2 regions of the Paenibacillus nicotianae genome follow, and region 1 is predicted to be linked to the other one. Evidence: riboswitches for the same ligand, from Rfam matches in the RefSeq annotation. Region 1 holds a riboswitch; the other holds the start of a gene.

Region 1 (8,045 bases):
CTCACCAGATTTAGCTGGATCGATTTGATTGAATTGTCCTGCTGACCATTCCAACCAGTTTTTCACTTCTGCTCCATTTACAAGAACAGCGTGAACTGTATTTGGATATACATAAAGATCAGATACGTTTTTGATCGCTATTGTTCCTGCTGGAATATCTGTGTAATAATTTGCTCCTGAACGTCCACCTGCTTTGAATGGAGCACCAGCAGAAAGAATCGGCAAGTTCTCATACTCTGTACCTTGAAGTTGTTTCTCCAGGTACCATTTTTGAGCATTGGTTACGATCTGGATCGATGGATCGTCTTCTACCAGTGCAAAGTAACTGGTAATACGAGCTGTTGATTCACCTACAGGCCCGCGGATATAACCTAATGTTTCTTCATGTTCATGGTATACAGAATCAACTACGCCTTGATCTGCATCGACTAATGCTTTTTTGGTAGCCGTATCATAGATTGGACGAGCTTCTACTTTAGAATTAGATACTGTCCATTTGTCGCCTTGTTGTTTGAGTTCAAGATCAATAATACCTAGGTGATCGCCCCAGAAACCTGGCTCTACCGAAGGAACGCCATTAATTGTCCCTTTTTCTAGATCAACGCCTGTTTTACCAGCGAAATCAGCACTAGGGAATACTTTGTGTGCATGTCCGAACATAATCGCATCGATACCTGGCACTTTGCTCAAGTACAATACGGAATTTTCCATCAATTCTGTCTGAGGAATATCTTCAAAACCAGAATGCGGAACAGCAATAATAATATCTGCGCCTTCTGCTTTCATTTGTGGAATAAATTTGTTCGCTGTTTCAACGATATCTTTGGCAACCACTTTCCCCGACAAGTTTGCGCTATCCCATTGCATAACTTGTGGAGGTACGAAGCCGATAACACCTACTTTAATAGTATGTTTGGCTCCACTTTCATCGGTTACTTCTTTATCCAAAATCAAGTAAGGCGTAAAGTAGTTTTTCTCGCCTTTGCCTGTACCATCATCTGTATAAATATTTGCATTTACATACGGGAAGTTAGCGCCTTTGATAGCATTACCCAAGAAATCCAGACCATAGTTAAATTCATGGTTACCGATATTTCCTGCATCATATCCCAATTGGTTCATCGCTTTGTAGACAGGATGCACTTCGCCTGCTTTTAAAGGATTAACTTTGGCTACATAATCACCTAACGGATTACCCTGCAATAGATCACCATTATCAATCAATACACTATTGGTTGCTTCGGCACGCGCATTTTTGATCAATGTCGCTGTTTTGGCATATCCGTATTGATCTGTGGCTGCATCTGAATAGTAATCATAGTTCATCACGTTCACATGAATATCTGTCGTCTCCAACAAACGCAATTTCACTGTAGCTTCAGAAGAAGTGGCTTCGGCTGCAAAAGCAGGAACTGCCGACACTGCAAACAATTGCAGCGCTGCGATGACAGTAATTGCTTTTTTAAATGTTTTGTTTCCCAAATTCAAAATAAAAAACCCCTCCCAAATATATTCGCATTTGCTCCACCTTTTCCTATATAATCTCTTCGCCTTATATGTATAACAGCATGACCAAACAGTGACACTACACTTTACATGCTGATTTTTAGAAAAATCATATCTAAAATCATGATTTAGAGTAGGCAGATATATAGGAAAAAGGCTACCAAAAGAAACGCATGATAGAATTGTATACTATCGGCTGATATATTTGAAGGGTTATTAGTTCTATTTTTTATGAAAATAAGATTTAATTTGCGAAAAATCCTATAATTTACATGATTATGTCATGTTTCTTTTCATAATTGATAATTTATTAAGACTAAGGTGTTAAAAAATTAGTATTTCGATCTTTATATTGAAAATACATATCTAAAATTCGATCTAATTGTTCTGATTGGTCTAACACACGATAATCGCGCATACCATGTTCTTCTGCCATCTGGTTCAATATGCGGCGTTCCTGCTCAATCTGTTGTTCTATTTGTTTTAAGTTCAAGGAAACCACCTCCAGTATATTTCCTTATATCTTGCTATACATGGAACTCTCATTTTCTTCCATCATCGTCAATTTACAGATTATCCTATAGAATATTTCTATATACCTTTTTATACCTTATTTGAGTATACCTTATCAAGTTCCTCAAGTACCTATTTTATCCTTTTTATGGAAAAATAAAGACGAAAAAACTCGGAATTTGAATTTTGCAGTCATTCTCTTGTTTCGCAAATTTCAAATTCCGAGTCGTTTATGTGATGACTGCAATACTGAACACTTAAAGCTTGATCAGATTACGCAGTCCACGTTTTTTTGTTACCGTCTTGATCTGTATATTCAATCGTTTGTGGTTTGATATCTAAGATCACATAATCAGGATCTTCTGGACCGGAGAACCATTCTTTAAATTCTTCTTTCCAGACACGTTTTTTCAATTCGTCATCGGTAGATACAGCACTTACACCTTCGATTTCAACGACTTGATTAGTGCCGCCTTTTTCATAACCCAACAATACATAACAGTTCGGATTTTTTTCTAACTCTTCGACTTTATGTGTTTTACGGTTTGTCGCGAGATGAATATTTAAGCCTTCGTTATATAGTGCCATGTAGCGTACTTTAGGTTTGTCATTTTCTACTGTACCTAGTGCGCAAAATGGATTACCTTCTAAAGCGGTCAAAATGGCTTGTTCTTCAGCTGTTTTACTCATGATCAATCTCCTCCTGTATATAAACGTATGGGTATTCAATATCTGTATCTATGTATATCGATTCGATACGTATAGAAAAATATTGAATGGAACTTTTGTTAGTTACAAACTTCCGTATATGTAAATACCCTTAGACAGCGAGACTGAACCGAAATGCACTCTCTTTTGCTGATGACACCGGATTCTCTTTACTGGACAGTTGATACCCTCTGGTCTATAATTACAATGTAAAAAAACCGCATATGTACAGGGGAGCTAGTTGCAACTGGCTGAGAGTGTATTGTGATAAATACAGACCCTTATACCTGATCTGGATAATGCCAGCGTAGGAAAGTAACAAGTCGTTATATGCTGTACTCTAGCTTATAATTGCACCTATGTCGTCCCGATGGGGGCGTTTTTTTTATGCCTTTTATCCAGTACTACAGGATTGACTATTTGAGCTAGAAGAAAGAAGGATGACTGTTCATGAGAATTCAAAAAAGGTGGCGTCAAAGCTTACCCTGGTTAATGGTAGGCTTATTATGGATCACCACTGCATGTGGTTCAGCAACAAGCACAAGTAATACAGCTAATCCAACAGGATCAACATCTGGACTGAAAGATGTTAAAGTCGTCCTAGACTGGACACCCAATACGAATCATACCGGCTTATATGTTGCTCAAGCTAAGGGCTACTATAAAGAAGCAGGATTAAATGTTGAAATTATCGCTCCTGGTCAAGGGGGAGCAGATACGATGGTTGCTTCTGGTGAAGTACCTTTTGGAATCAGCTATCAAGAAAGTGTAACTCAAGCGCGGGTACAAGGTGTTCCGTTAGTCTCTCTTGCAGCAGTTATCCAGCATAATACATCTGGCTTTGCCGCTCCTACCGATCGCGGAATCAAAAGCCCTAAAGATATGGAAGGCAAATCCTATGGTGCATGGGGATCGCCTGTTGAAGAAGCTGTCATGAAATCGATTATGGATACAGATGGCGGCGATGTCAGCAAAGTCAAAAGTGTGAATATCGGTAATGCGGATTATTTTACAGCCGTACAAAAAGGAATCGACTTTGCTTGGATATTCTATGGTTGGACAGGAATTGAAGCAGAACTTCGCGGGCAACCGTTAGATATGTTATATGTAAAAGATTATTCAGATAAGCTCGATTATTATACACCTGTTATCGTCACCAATGAGAAGCAGATCACTACTGATCCTGCATTGGTCAAATCATTTATGGCGGCAACAAGTAAAGGGTATCAGTATGCGATTGCTCATCCAGACGAATCAGCAGATATTTTACTTAAAGCAGTACCTGATCTTGATCCTGCATTGGTCAAAGCCAGTCAAAAATGGTTATCTCCACGTTATCAAGATGATGCCAAACGCTGGGGCGAGCAAAAACAATCGGTCTGGGCAGGTTATGCAGATTGGATGTTCAAGCAGAAATTGCTGGATAAACCGTTAGATGCAACCAAAGCGTATACCAACGATTATTTACCTGAAGCAACCAAATCATAAATCGATATTTAAGGAGATAACTACTATGGCACATACCCTTCTCAGTATTCAGGTTATTCCCAAAACTCAAGCCGGTGAGAATTCTTACGATTATGTTGATCGGGCAATAGAAGTGATTCAAGCATCCGGTGTGAAATATGAAGTGCATCCACTGGAGACCACGATGGAAGGCGAACTCAGCGAATTGTTGGAAGTGGTTCGGCAAATGCACGAAGCGTTGGTGGAAAAAGGAAGCCCTAGTATTATTTCTCAGATCAAAATTGCGCATAGTCCATCTGGAATCAGTATGGATGGATTAACCGAGAAGTACCGCTAATGTCTACGATGAATACATGGTGGAAACGGTTATGGCCGCCCCTCGGGGCGGTTGTTTTATTACTGATTATCTGGCAACTTGCGACCAGTCTATTCCATATTGAGACATGGATTCTTCCCAGCCCTGCATTGATTGCACATGAAGCATGGAGCGAGAAAGATCGACTCGGCTTGCATACATGGGCGACTTTACAATTGACGCTATCCGGTTTTAGTATCGGTGTTGCTTTTGGATTACTGGTCGCAGGAGTTCTTCATTATATTCCTTTTCTACGTTCAGCCTTATATCCCTTATTGATCTTGAGCCAAAATATCCCTACGATTGCTCTGGGGCCGTTACTTGTGATCTGGTTCGGATTTGGAATATTGTCTAAATTAATTGTTATTATTCTGGTGTGTTTTTTCCCGGTTACGATTGCGGCGCTTAGCGGACTAGCGACAACCGATCGCACGATGCTTAATTATATGCAAATGATCGGTGCTTCTAAACACCAGATTTTTTGGAAATTAGAATTACCTTTTAGCTTACCTTCGATCTTTTCGGGAGTTAAAATTGCTGCTACATATAGTGTGATGGGCGCGATTATCGCTGAATGGATAAGCAGCAGTGAAGGTATCGGCTATTATATGATGTTGCAAAAATCAGCTTTCCGCACCGATCATATGTTTTTGGCAATACTGGTAGTGGTAGTGATCAGTCTTGTTTTATTTATGCTAATTAATATGCTCGAAAAATGGTGTGTTCGCTGGCATCATCCTGTACAAATGCGTGCTGTCAAAGGAGGTTCTAAAGATGTCGCTAAATAAACCTCAACATGCCACTTCATCGATCAACAGCTCTACACCGCTATTAGCGTTACAAGGAATCGGCAAATCTTTTACACAGGGTAAGCAATCGTTACATGTGCTTCAGGAGATTTCACTGCATGTAGAGCAAGGTGAATTTGTATCGATTATCGGCCCTTCCGGTTCCGGTAAAAGCACCCTTTTGCAAATGATTGGTGGTGTAGTGCTTCCCGATCAAGGGCAAGTGCTGTTGGACGGGCAAAATATAACCGGTCGTAAAGGATTGAGCGGTTATATGCCTCAACAACCTGCTTTGATGCCCTGGCGTACGATTGAAGATAATGTAATTCTAGCGCGCGAAGTGGCAGGGTTACCACGCAAAGAATCGTTAGCATTAGCCAGACAATGGTTAGATAAAGTGGGATTGGGTGATTTTGCATCATCTTATCCACACACTTTATCTGGAGGAATGCAACAACGGGTTGCTTTTTTAAGAGCATTGCTAGGCCCTCGTGATCTTCTTTGTCTGGATGAACCATTTAGTGCGTTGGATGCTTTTACACGCAGTGAAATGCAATCATGGCTATTGAATATTTGGGAAGAAAATAGACGTTCGGTTATTTTTGTCACGCATCATATTGAAGAAGCGTTACTACTTTCAGATCGAATCTATGTCCTGTCTCGTCGCCCTGCTACTGTATTGCATAATATTGTTGTTCCTTTTCCCCGTCCAAGACGTGAAGAGATTACCGATGATCCACAATTTATTGCTCTGCGTAGACAATTGATGAATGCGATGCGTCATTCTGATGAAGGTGATCTGTGATGAAGCCTGTCTATGCTCCACTAATCGATAGTCATATCCATCTGGATCAATATCAAGATCAAGTGATTGAGCAGATGATGCAATCACTGCCCGAATATCAGATCAAGTCGCTAATTACTGTCTCAATGAATCTGTCATCCTGTCAGCGCAATGAGAAGCTGTTCCAGCAATATCCGTCTGTAGTTCGACCTGCTTATGGATATCATCCTGAACAGCCTCTACCCGACTCGCAGGAGCTAGAGACGTTATTGTTGTGGATAGAGCAACGTATAGATCAGATCGTAGCGATTGGTGAGATTGGATTGCCTTATTATCTGCGACAAGAAGCGATCGCACGTGGCGAGAAATTAGATGAACAAGGATATATAGAGGTATTGTCTGCTTTGCTACAACTTGCTGCCTTTTATCACAAGCCGGTGATTTTACATGCAGTCTATGAAGATGCAGAGATCGCTTGTGACCTTTTAGAGAAATATGGTGTCACTCAGGCTCATTTTCACTGGTTCAAAGGATACCCCGCTACGATCCAGCGTATGATTGAACATGGTTATCATATTTCATTTACGCCAGATATTGAATATGAAGCTGAGATTCAGCAGTTAGCAACTTTATATCCCCGGCATCTCGTTATGGCTGAGACCGATGGGCCATGGGAATTTGAAGGTACTTTTGCCGGACAGATGACTCATCCACGTATGACTGCCAATGTAGCTCAAACATGGGCAAAGATTCAACAGTTATCAGAGCAAGAAGCTCGCCATCTACTCTATCAAAATACAGTATCGTTTTACACATAATAAAAGGCACATTGTCTATGTATCAGACGATGTGCCTTTTTCATTAATTATATATTGGATTATCAGTCACTGTTATGATTGTACAATCGTATTATCCGAAAGCTTCGAGTCGGTTAACCATACTAAAATAACAGATAACAACTGCTCCACATTCATTGGTTTACTGATATAATCCGATGCTCCTGCTTCGATACATAATTCACGATCATCTTTCATTGCTTTGGCGGTTAGCGCGATAATCGGTAAGTCTTTCCACTTATCTTCTAAGCGAATCCAACGCATCGCTTCATAACCATCCATAATTGGCATCATCATATCCATCAACACAATGTCTGCAGGTTCCGCATTTAATAACGCAATCGCTTCTTCTCCGTTCTGTGCACTACGCACATGCATGCCTTTGCCTTTAAGCACACCTTCCAAAGCAAAAATATTACGTAAATCATCATCCACTACAAGCACATTTTTACCTTGTAAACGCGCTAATGAATCTTGTTGTTCTTCTTGATCCATCCATGTTGGTGGTAATGGCTTCGTTACAGGTTGTCCTTCAGCATTAACCATAAGAGAAGGAAGATATAATGTAAATGTACTTCCTTTGCCTAATTCACTTTGAACCGTAACATACCCGCCCAAAAGCTTAGAGAACTCGCGGCAAATCGATAATCCTAGTCCGGTTCCTCCATATTGACGATCGGTCGTACCGTCTTCTTGTTGAAAAGCTTCAAAAATTAAATTTTGCTTGTCTTCTTTGATTCCTATGCCTGTATCTGTTACTGAGATCGCTAGCATATAATCCATTTGTTCAGGCACACTATATCCTTTAGCTGCAATCGATGTATCTGCTAAAGCAATATGGATCGTAACGGAACCTTTACTGGTAAATTTAAAAGCATTGGATAACAGATTTTTGAGAATTTGCTGTAATCGTTTCTCATCTGTATAGAACACGTCCGGTACATTCTCATCGATAAGAGATTGGAACTCTATCCCTTTTTTCTCGGCAATTTTGTCAAAACTGTATCCCATCACTTCAGGAAGATCATATACGGCTACAGAATCACGTTGTACTTCAACCATGCCTGCTTCGACTTTGGATAAATCCA
Region 2 (8,045 bases), on a different contig from region 1:
CGATACCCGATGTCCAGTTGCTCGGTGATCATAATATTAGACGGATGATTGTCTATTGCGTTTGCATGTAATGTAGCTGTGCGGCGTTGTTGTAATGTCTGTTGCAACTGCTTTGCTAATGGATGAGACGGATGGTTTTGTACCTCTTCCCATGTATACGGGAATAATTGCGGTTGCCATATTCCGGCTTCTTCCATCTCTGTACGATACTGCTCGATCATCTCTGCTGGCTTGCCTTGAGCTATAATATGCCCTTGCGCATTCATAAGAATGACCTTATCCATCCATTCAATACAACCATCTAATGTATGCTCTACAAAGACCATTGTCTGACCGTACTGATAAGCTAAGTCACGTAACAATTGAAAGATTTCTTTGCGACTAATAGGATCAAGTTGAGCTGTCGGTTCATCGAAAAAAAGCACTTCTGGTTCAAGCGCTAACAGACATGCTAATGCTAACCGTTGCTTCATGCCACCGGATAATGTCTCAATAGGGGTATGACGATCTATATTCAGACCGACTTGCTTCATTACCGTATCTATCATCTTGTCCATCTGAGCATGAGGAATAGAGCGATTTTCTAAGCTAAACGCAATCTCTTCATCTACATGAAGCATACAGAACTGGGAATCCGGGTCTTGAAACATCACGCCACATTGAGGAGCTAACTGAATCTCGCCTTCCACTTCGGCTTCTACATGTTCAGGGATAATACCGGACAGCGCAGACAATAGCGTCGATTTGCCACTACCACTTGGCCCAAGTATCAGTACTTTTTCTCCGCGTGCAATCGATAAATGAATGCCATGTAATACATATTCTTCTCGATGATAAAAACGTACCGACAGGTCTTTACACCCTAGAAGCGATTCCATTCGCATTCCCCTTCTTCCGCCGTACTTTCATAATTTCGTATTGATCTAGCACACCTGTTTTGCACAAAGCTTCTACAATTATTTTGGCTAACCATCCACCTAAAATCATTCCGCTGATCACCTGAATCACCAGCGTAGTCATCAATACTTGCAGTGTATAATAGCCGAATCCATTAGCGATCAGGTTATACAACACTCCACCTACTGCCGCTAGAGCGCCTGATAACATTAAAGTCATCAAGTTATAGCGTTTGTAGCCAAATAGAGCGAAAGCGATCTCTGCTCCAATCCCTTGAAATACACCAATCAATAACGCTGATAATCCGAAATGGCTACCGGTTAAAAGTTCTACAGCCGCAGCCGCTACTTCAGCGATCAATGCCGCCCCTGGCTTACGAATAATATAAGCAACGATCGGGCTTGCAATAATCCAGATGCCGAACATAAATCCTGCACCAACCGGGCCGACTAAAGCAGAGATCGGTATCCATAACGTTGACCATCCCAGATAAATAACACCGCAAGCAACCGCCAGAATAACGGTTAATACCACTTCTTTCATTTTCCATGTCATAGAGATCGATGGGGAACTCATACGCGCGCAACCTCCATCGGTACAGGCCAATCTTCCAGTGTGTACGCCATATCCCAGAACATATATTCAAACTGACAACTCAGAAGAAAATGCTCTTTCATACGCGCCCGATGTGCAGGTGTAGTCTGCTCTGCCCATTCATCCAACCGAGCACAGAATTGATGAGTGATTGTATCGGTACGATTACCATAGAAGCTGATCCAATCATAAAAAGGATGGGATGCATCCGGCTTCACTTTTTCCAATAATTTCACACCAATTTCCCAATACGTCCACGGACAAGGCAACAATACCGCCAAAATATCACCCAGATCACCTTCATGAGCAACGGTTAACATATGCCGAATATAATGATGAGACGAAGGAGACAGTGCATATCCTTGTAAATCTTCATACTTCACCCCTGCTACTTCGCAAAAGTTATTATGAGGATGAATTTCGCTATGAAGCACAAATGAAATCTGCTCGTTAAACATCGCCATATCTTCGCGTGTTGGACATTTCGCAATAGCGGTTCCATAGATACGCATAAAAGAATTCAGATACTCGAAATCTTGCTTTACATAATGGATCAACTGCTCACTACGCAGATCACCTTTGGCAATCCCCTGTACAAATGGATGATTAAAAATCGCTTCAAAAATCGGGTCTGCGGCCTGTCTAATTTCCTGTGAAAAACTCATAACTGTATCCTCCTTAGAATAGAAGCATCGATAGCGACGCTGACGCTTGGTTAATAAAGAAGGACCACTACTGGAATATATGGACAAATAGATGCAAAAAAGCCGCTCCGTTATGGAGCGGCAGAATAGGTGTACGTATATGTACAGGTACCCTTGCACAGTCTCCACTTTCCTACGCTAGTATGAACTAGATCAGGTTCCAAGGGTCCGGGATTTTCCCGTCTCAGCCTACACAAAGGCTCCCCTAGTGGTCATTCGATTCATTTGCATCTTACTGTACACACGATTGAACAGACTGTCAACTGCTATTATCGCAGTAATCTTTCCTTTTTTTACAGTTATATGGTTATAAAATAGTGTAAAATATACGTATAACTAAGGAATAGTGAATAGATTTAAATATCTAAATAGAATTGAGTTGATCTTGATGACACGTAAAGTAGTACTGGCAGGTGGCACAGGATTTATCGGGCAGTATGTGGAAAAAAGATTGACAGCATTGGGTATTGAAGTGAAGATCATTTCCAGACAATCTCCACATATCGCATGGGATGATCACCAAGCAATTGTTCAAGCTCTGGATGGAGCAGAAATGGTCATTAATCTAGCAGGTAAATCGGTCAATTGTCGTTATAACGAACAAAATAAACGTGAAATCATGAACTCTCGAATCGAAACCACACAGATTCTTGGAAACGCTATCCTTGCTTGTGAACATCCGCCTGCGCTTTGGATCAATTCCAGTACAGCTACAATTTATCGTCATGCCGAAGATCGCCCGATGACCGAGACGAAAGGCGAGATTGGTAGTGGTTTTTCGGTAGACGTTGCCAAAGCATGGGAAGACGCTTTTTTCTCTTTTAGCCTTCCCCATACCCGTCAAGCTGCACTACGTATCGCTATTGTATTAGGACCGGGTGGCGGTGTGATGACCCCTTTCAAAAATCTGGTTCGCTTTGGATTAGGGGGTCATCAAGGATCAGGTAAGCAGATGTTTAGCTGGATTCATGTCGAAGATTTATTCCAGATTATTTTATTTATTCAAGAGTGGGAATCCCTTGAAGGCGTGTTCAACTGCACGTCTCCGAATCCGGTCACCAATCGAGAACTGATGGCAACCATGCGCAAAGTGATGCATCGTAAAGGTGGTCTGCCTGCGTCTACGTGGATGCTTAATCTCGGAGCTAGAGTGATTCGGACAGAACCGGAATTAGTGCTTAAAAGCCGTTGGGTGATCCCTAATCGTCTGATCAAAGAAGGATTTATGTTCAAATACGGACGCTTGGAACAAGCACTTCAACATATTTTGCATACAAAGTCATAATCAAATACAGAACCGACGAACATTACTTTTAAAATACAGCAAAAAAGGGTATCGTAGAGATAGACTTGAGTCATAACGGAATAGCTGACTCAAAAATTAGAGTTAAAGGTGTGCTTAGACGTGCGAATTAATAAATATATTAGTGAATCTGGAATTACATCCCGCAGGGGTGCCGATAAATGGATCAATGAAGGCATTGTCACGATCAATGGTGTCGTTGCCGAGCTAGGCAGTCAGGTCGAAGAAGGCGATGATGTACGGGTCAAAGGCAAACCGATCAAAGTCGAACAAGAAAATGTGTATATTGTGCTTAACAAGCCGGTAGGCATTACCAGTACAACCGAACGTCATATTCGGGGCAATATCGTAGATTTTGTTAATCATCCCTTGCGTATTTTCCATGTCGGACGATTGGATAAAGATTCAGACGGATTGATTATGCTGACCAATGATGGCGATATCGTCAACGAGATTTTGCGTGCTGAAAACAAGCATGAAAAAGAATATATCGTCACTGTCGATCAACCGATTACGCCTTCTTTTCTCAAACAAATGGCGTCCGGTGTAGAAATTCTAGATACGGTTACACTGCCTTGTCAGGTCGTTCAACAATCGAAATATGTATTCAAAATTATTTTGACTCAAGGATTGAATCGTCAGATTCGTCGTATGTGCTCTGCACTTGGTTATGAAGTACGTGCGCTACGTCGTACTCGCATTATGAATATTCGTCTTGGCAATTTACCAACAGGCAAATGGCGTGATCTTACCACCGATGAACTCAATCGCTTATTCCGCGATCTGGAATATACGCCGAAAAAACGTTGATCACTTATAAAAATAATAGGAGCTACTATGTATAATGATAATCAAACTCAAAGAACAAAATATTTTATAGAACGATTTCTTCAAATGTTAAAATCTAACGGAGAAATTGAATTCAATAGCTTTCCGATATGTGGTCTTTTAGAACTATCTAGACAGTTTGTTTCCATGCCAACAGGGATACGCGAATTATCCGCAGAATATATAAAAAATTCAATCACTCAAATAATAGACTCTAGTATATTGTATAAAACTAAAGCTGAAATTCCTATTAAAGAAGTTAAGAGCCTTTTCATTTCAATGACTTTAATAAAAGAACTTAAAAATACAACATATATCCCTCAACTATACAATAATCTATCAGATCAAAACTGTTATTTGGGTTTTATAAGAACTTTACAACATGTATTAAAAAGAAATACTTCTGTAAAACAAGAAGAATATTCTCTAATAGACGAGCTTATATCTCTAATAATTGAATATTTAGAACAACAAGGAAATACCATTTCAGAATTGTATGCCATATGTAATAACTGGTTTAGACAAGATTTTTTAAGTTGTGAGATAGTTTCTACTAAAATTTTTTCGCACTTAAAAGGTTTAGTAAGGCCTCACCTTCACAAGCATAATTCAACAAAATGCTCTATAATGGTTGAAACTGATATTAGTACGGAGTCTAATATACACAGTTTTATTGAAAAAATAATTACACAATACGAGCTTGAAAATAAAATTAAAAGTAGAAAAAACAGAAAAGCAGCTTCTAAAAAGTGGTTTTATTTTGAATTAATTAAACTAGATGGTTTATACGTAGATAGAGTCTTAAATGATCTTTCTGATAAAATAGTGATGTATAAAGAAATTTCTAAAACTCAATTTAATTTTTTGATAAAAAAAGAAAACAAATTGTATCAAACTAATTCCAAAAGAGCTAATACAACTGTCAAGATAAAGCATTTTGAAAATCTTTGGAAAAATACTAATTTTACAAACGTAAATGATTATATTTATAGCGAAATGCTAAGATTAAACGAATGGATGCAAATTCTTAATCAATCTACTGATAAAAGAACTGCTTTTATGACATTATGGAGTATTATGGAATTTATGATGGTTCATTCAGTCAATGATAATAAATTAGACTCAGTAGTTAAAAACTTTATTCCTTATATGGGATTATTTTATTTCAGAAAAATTAGTAAGACATTTTTTAGAAGATTAGTTGCTTTGCATAGTGAAGATAGTCAATACTCTTCACTATTTCTAATAGAACATATAGATAATAATTTAATATCTAATGGTATAAATGAAGAAAATCTAACAATTGCTGATAAATTCTGTATTTTTATATTTTATAAAAAATTTAAAAATACATGGTGGAATACCATTAACTTTAAATTCGCTACTAATGAATTTATCAATCAACAGACTCTACAAAATTTCAATTCAGTAAGCGATTCTCAAAAATCATTAGCACAACTTGAAGTTGTCCTTAATAATGATATTAAACAAATGTATAGATTAAGAAATATGCTTACACATAGTGGAATAAATGATTCTAAGATTTTAGACAATACTTATGTTCGTTTAAAATATTATGTGGAAACAATTATAAATGCAATCTCTTATAGTTGGATACACGATATAGGAAAACAAAAAACTTTAACAGAAATTAATGATTATAAAAGAGTAGATTATAACAGTTACAAAAATAGCTTGAAATTTATAATTTCTAATACAAATAATAATGGGAGTCATTTAGAACTTTTAAAATTAATGAATTTTAAAGGAACTACAACTATGCCACCTAATAGATTTTCTTTTTTAGGTGAAATAGAAAAAATGTTTGACTAACATACTGATTTCTAGTATACTTAAAGTAGAAACATTAAATTTGAGTTTTAGAGCTAATATTACGTTGCTTGCTAAATAAAGAAATCTCTGATTTCTTTTAGCAAAAAAAGCAAACGTAAATTATGCTCTTTTTTTATTTGAAACTTTAAATAAAATAAAAAAGCATGTAATTTAGACTTTTATGGTCTTATTCATGCTTTTTTGTTTATCTGATTTCGGCGATTACTTGTAAAATACTTTTTCTACATTGTATTTCGCATGTAGTGTATTGATAATGTACGTCTCGTAAATCTCACGATCCATAGCGTTGTCGATCAAGCAGACTTCAATCTTCGTCACTTCATCACGATGATCTTTGATCGGTGATACAGTATCTTCGAAATGCTTTTTGATACGAGGTCTAAGCTTACGTGCTTTACCGACAAATAGTAATTCATCTTGTTCGTTATAGAACATAAAGATACCGCCTGTTTCACGCGAAATCAGATGAAAATCGGTAAATCCGTAAATATGGCTAAGCTCAGGGTTAATTTGTTTGGTAATCGTAACATCCGCTGTCGGGATTGTTATAGTAATCAATATGGTCACTTCCTCATTGTATATAGGTGTTTATCCTATCATAATTCGCACTCAAAAACTACGAATACTCTCATTTTACCATGATGTAGATAGCTATCTCTATATGATTTTGCTAGCATCCATGCTATATGAGTCTATTGCATCAAACAATGTTTGCAACGTCTATTCTTTTTTCCACCACATGCCTAAGGAATGAGGAGCTGTATAGGTAAATCCATATTGCGCATACAATTGGTCTGCCGGTGGGTCTGCAAATAATACCGCATGGGATTGAGAAGACATATTCTCTTCCAAGTATGTTTTGATCTCGCGCATAATTGCTTTACCGTAACCTTTACCTTGATATTCAGGACGTACACAGATATCCGTAATATGAAAAAATAATCCGCCATCGCCTACGACTCGGCCCATGCCAATCGCTTGTCCTTCTTCTTCCAATACAACAGCAAATAGGGTATTCGGCAATCCTTTACTTGCGCCTTCGACACTCATTTCGCTTAGCCCGGATACTTTACGCAACGTTAAGTACTCTTCAATCGCTGGAATACGATGAACAACCTGCATGTATGTACAGCTCCTTTTTTTATCTCACATCATACCAAATAATCTACATACTGAACATGAATGTATACAAATAAAGTTGATACTACCTATTAATGGTTAATACCTTAGTAAAAGATGAAAAGGTTGGTGAACTAAATTATGGTACATACCCAAAATGAATCGTCAGCAGAACCTACGATTATTATTGGATCAGGTCTTGCTGGTCTTTGTTGTGCTTTTGAATTAGCCGAGCAAGGCAAGTCTGTTATCGTTCTTGAAGCGGCTCCTTATATCGGTGGACGAACAGCGAACTGGGTCGAAGACGGCATGGAAGTCGAATCTGGATTTCATAAATTTCTAGGCTATTACACTGTTCTGCCTGAAATTTTGAAAAATGCAGGCATTTCGATCAGCGATATGGTGCACTGGGAAGAAACAACCAATATTCGTCATACCGAAGCACAGGGTACATTCGGTTTAGACCCTTTCAAAGCTCCTCTCAAAACGATAGCAGGTGCGCTTGGGAATAACGATCTTATTTCTCCAATAGACAAAGCTTCGTTGATTCCTTTTTTTGCAGCCGGATTCAAAGATTATGTTAGCAATCCAGATAAACTCGATCAATCTTCGATCAAAGAATACGCTGAACAGCATGGAGTATCTACTGATGCGATAGAACGATTGATTCAACCATTATCATCAGGAATCTTCTTTTTACCGATTGAAGAATATTCTGCATATGCGTTTTTCGGTTTATTTGCTCC

What was found. Region 1 has a riboswitch for thiamine pyrophosphate ahead of ACFSGI_RS00530 (ABC transporter substrate-binding protein). Riboswitches for the same ligand answer to the same signal wherever they lie in the genome.
Region 2: it holds a riboswitch for thiamine pyrophosphate, as region 1 does, so the genes downstream of both, tenA (thiaminase II) here and ACFSGI_RS00530 (ABC transporter substrate-binding protein) in region 1, are expected to answer to the same signal.

The regions. Positions count from the first base shown of each region.
Region 1 is NZ_JBHUGF010000001.1:110,859-118,903, reverse strand. Features, by position in the region: gene ACFSGI_RS00545 (bifunctional 2',3'-cyclic-nucleotide 2'-phosphodiesterase/3'-nucleotidase) at 1-1,488, opposite strand, end outside; gene ACFSGI_RS00540 (aspartyl-phosphate phosphatase Spo0E family protein) at 1,823-1,999, opposite strand; gene ACFSGI_RS00535 (pyridoxamine 5'-phosphate oxidase family protein) at 2,293-2,709, opposite strand; TPP riboswitch at 2,948-3,059, shown strand; gene ACFSGI_RS00530 (ABC transporter substrate-binding protein) at 3,178-4,215, shown strand; gene ACFSGI_RS00525 (MTH1187 family thiamine-binding protein) at 4,241-4,531, shown strand; gene ACFSGI_RS00520 (ABC transporter permease) at 4,540-5,337, shown strand; gene ACFSGI_RS00515 (ABC transporter ATP-binding protein) at 5,324-6,142, shown strand; gene ACFSGI_RS00510 (TatD family hydrolase) at 6,142-6,939, shown strand; gene ACFSGI_RS00505 (ATP-binding protein) at 7,012-8,045, opposite strand, start outside.
Region 2 is NZ_JBHUGF010000011.1:170,708-178,752, reverse strand. Features, by position in the region: gene ACFSGI_RS19545 (ABC transporter ATP-binding protein) at 1-878, opposite strand, end outside; gene ACFSGI_RS19540 (ECF transporter S component) at 856-1,452, opposite strand; gene tenA (thiaminase II) at 1,470-2,156, opposite strand; TPP riboswitch at 2,309-2,412, opposite strand; gene ACFSGI_RS19530 (TIGR01777 family oxidoreductase) at 2,584-3,480, shown strand; gene rluF (23S rRNA pseudouridine(2604) synthase RluF) at 3,601-4,308, shown strand; gene ACFSGI_RS19520 (hypothetical protein) at 4,336-6,159, shown strand; gene ACFSGI_RS19515 (nucleotide excision repair endonuclease) at 6,382-6,738, opposite strand; gene ACFSGI_RS19510 (GNAT family N-acetyltransferase) at 6,901-7,302, opposite strand; gene ACFSGI_RS19505 (hydroxysqualene dehydroxylase) at 7,441-8,045, shown strand, end outside.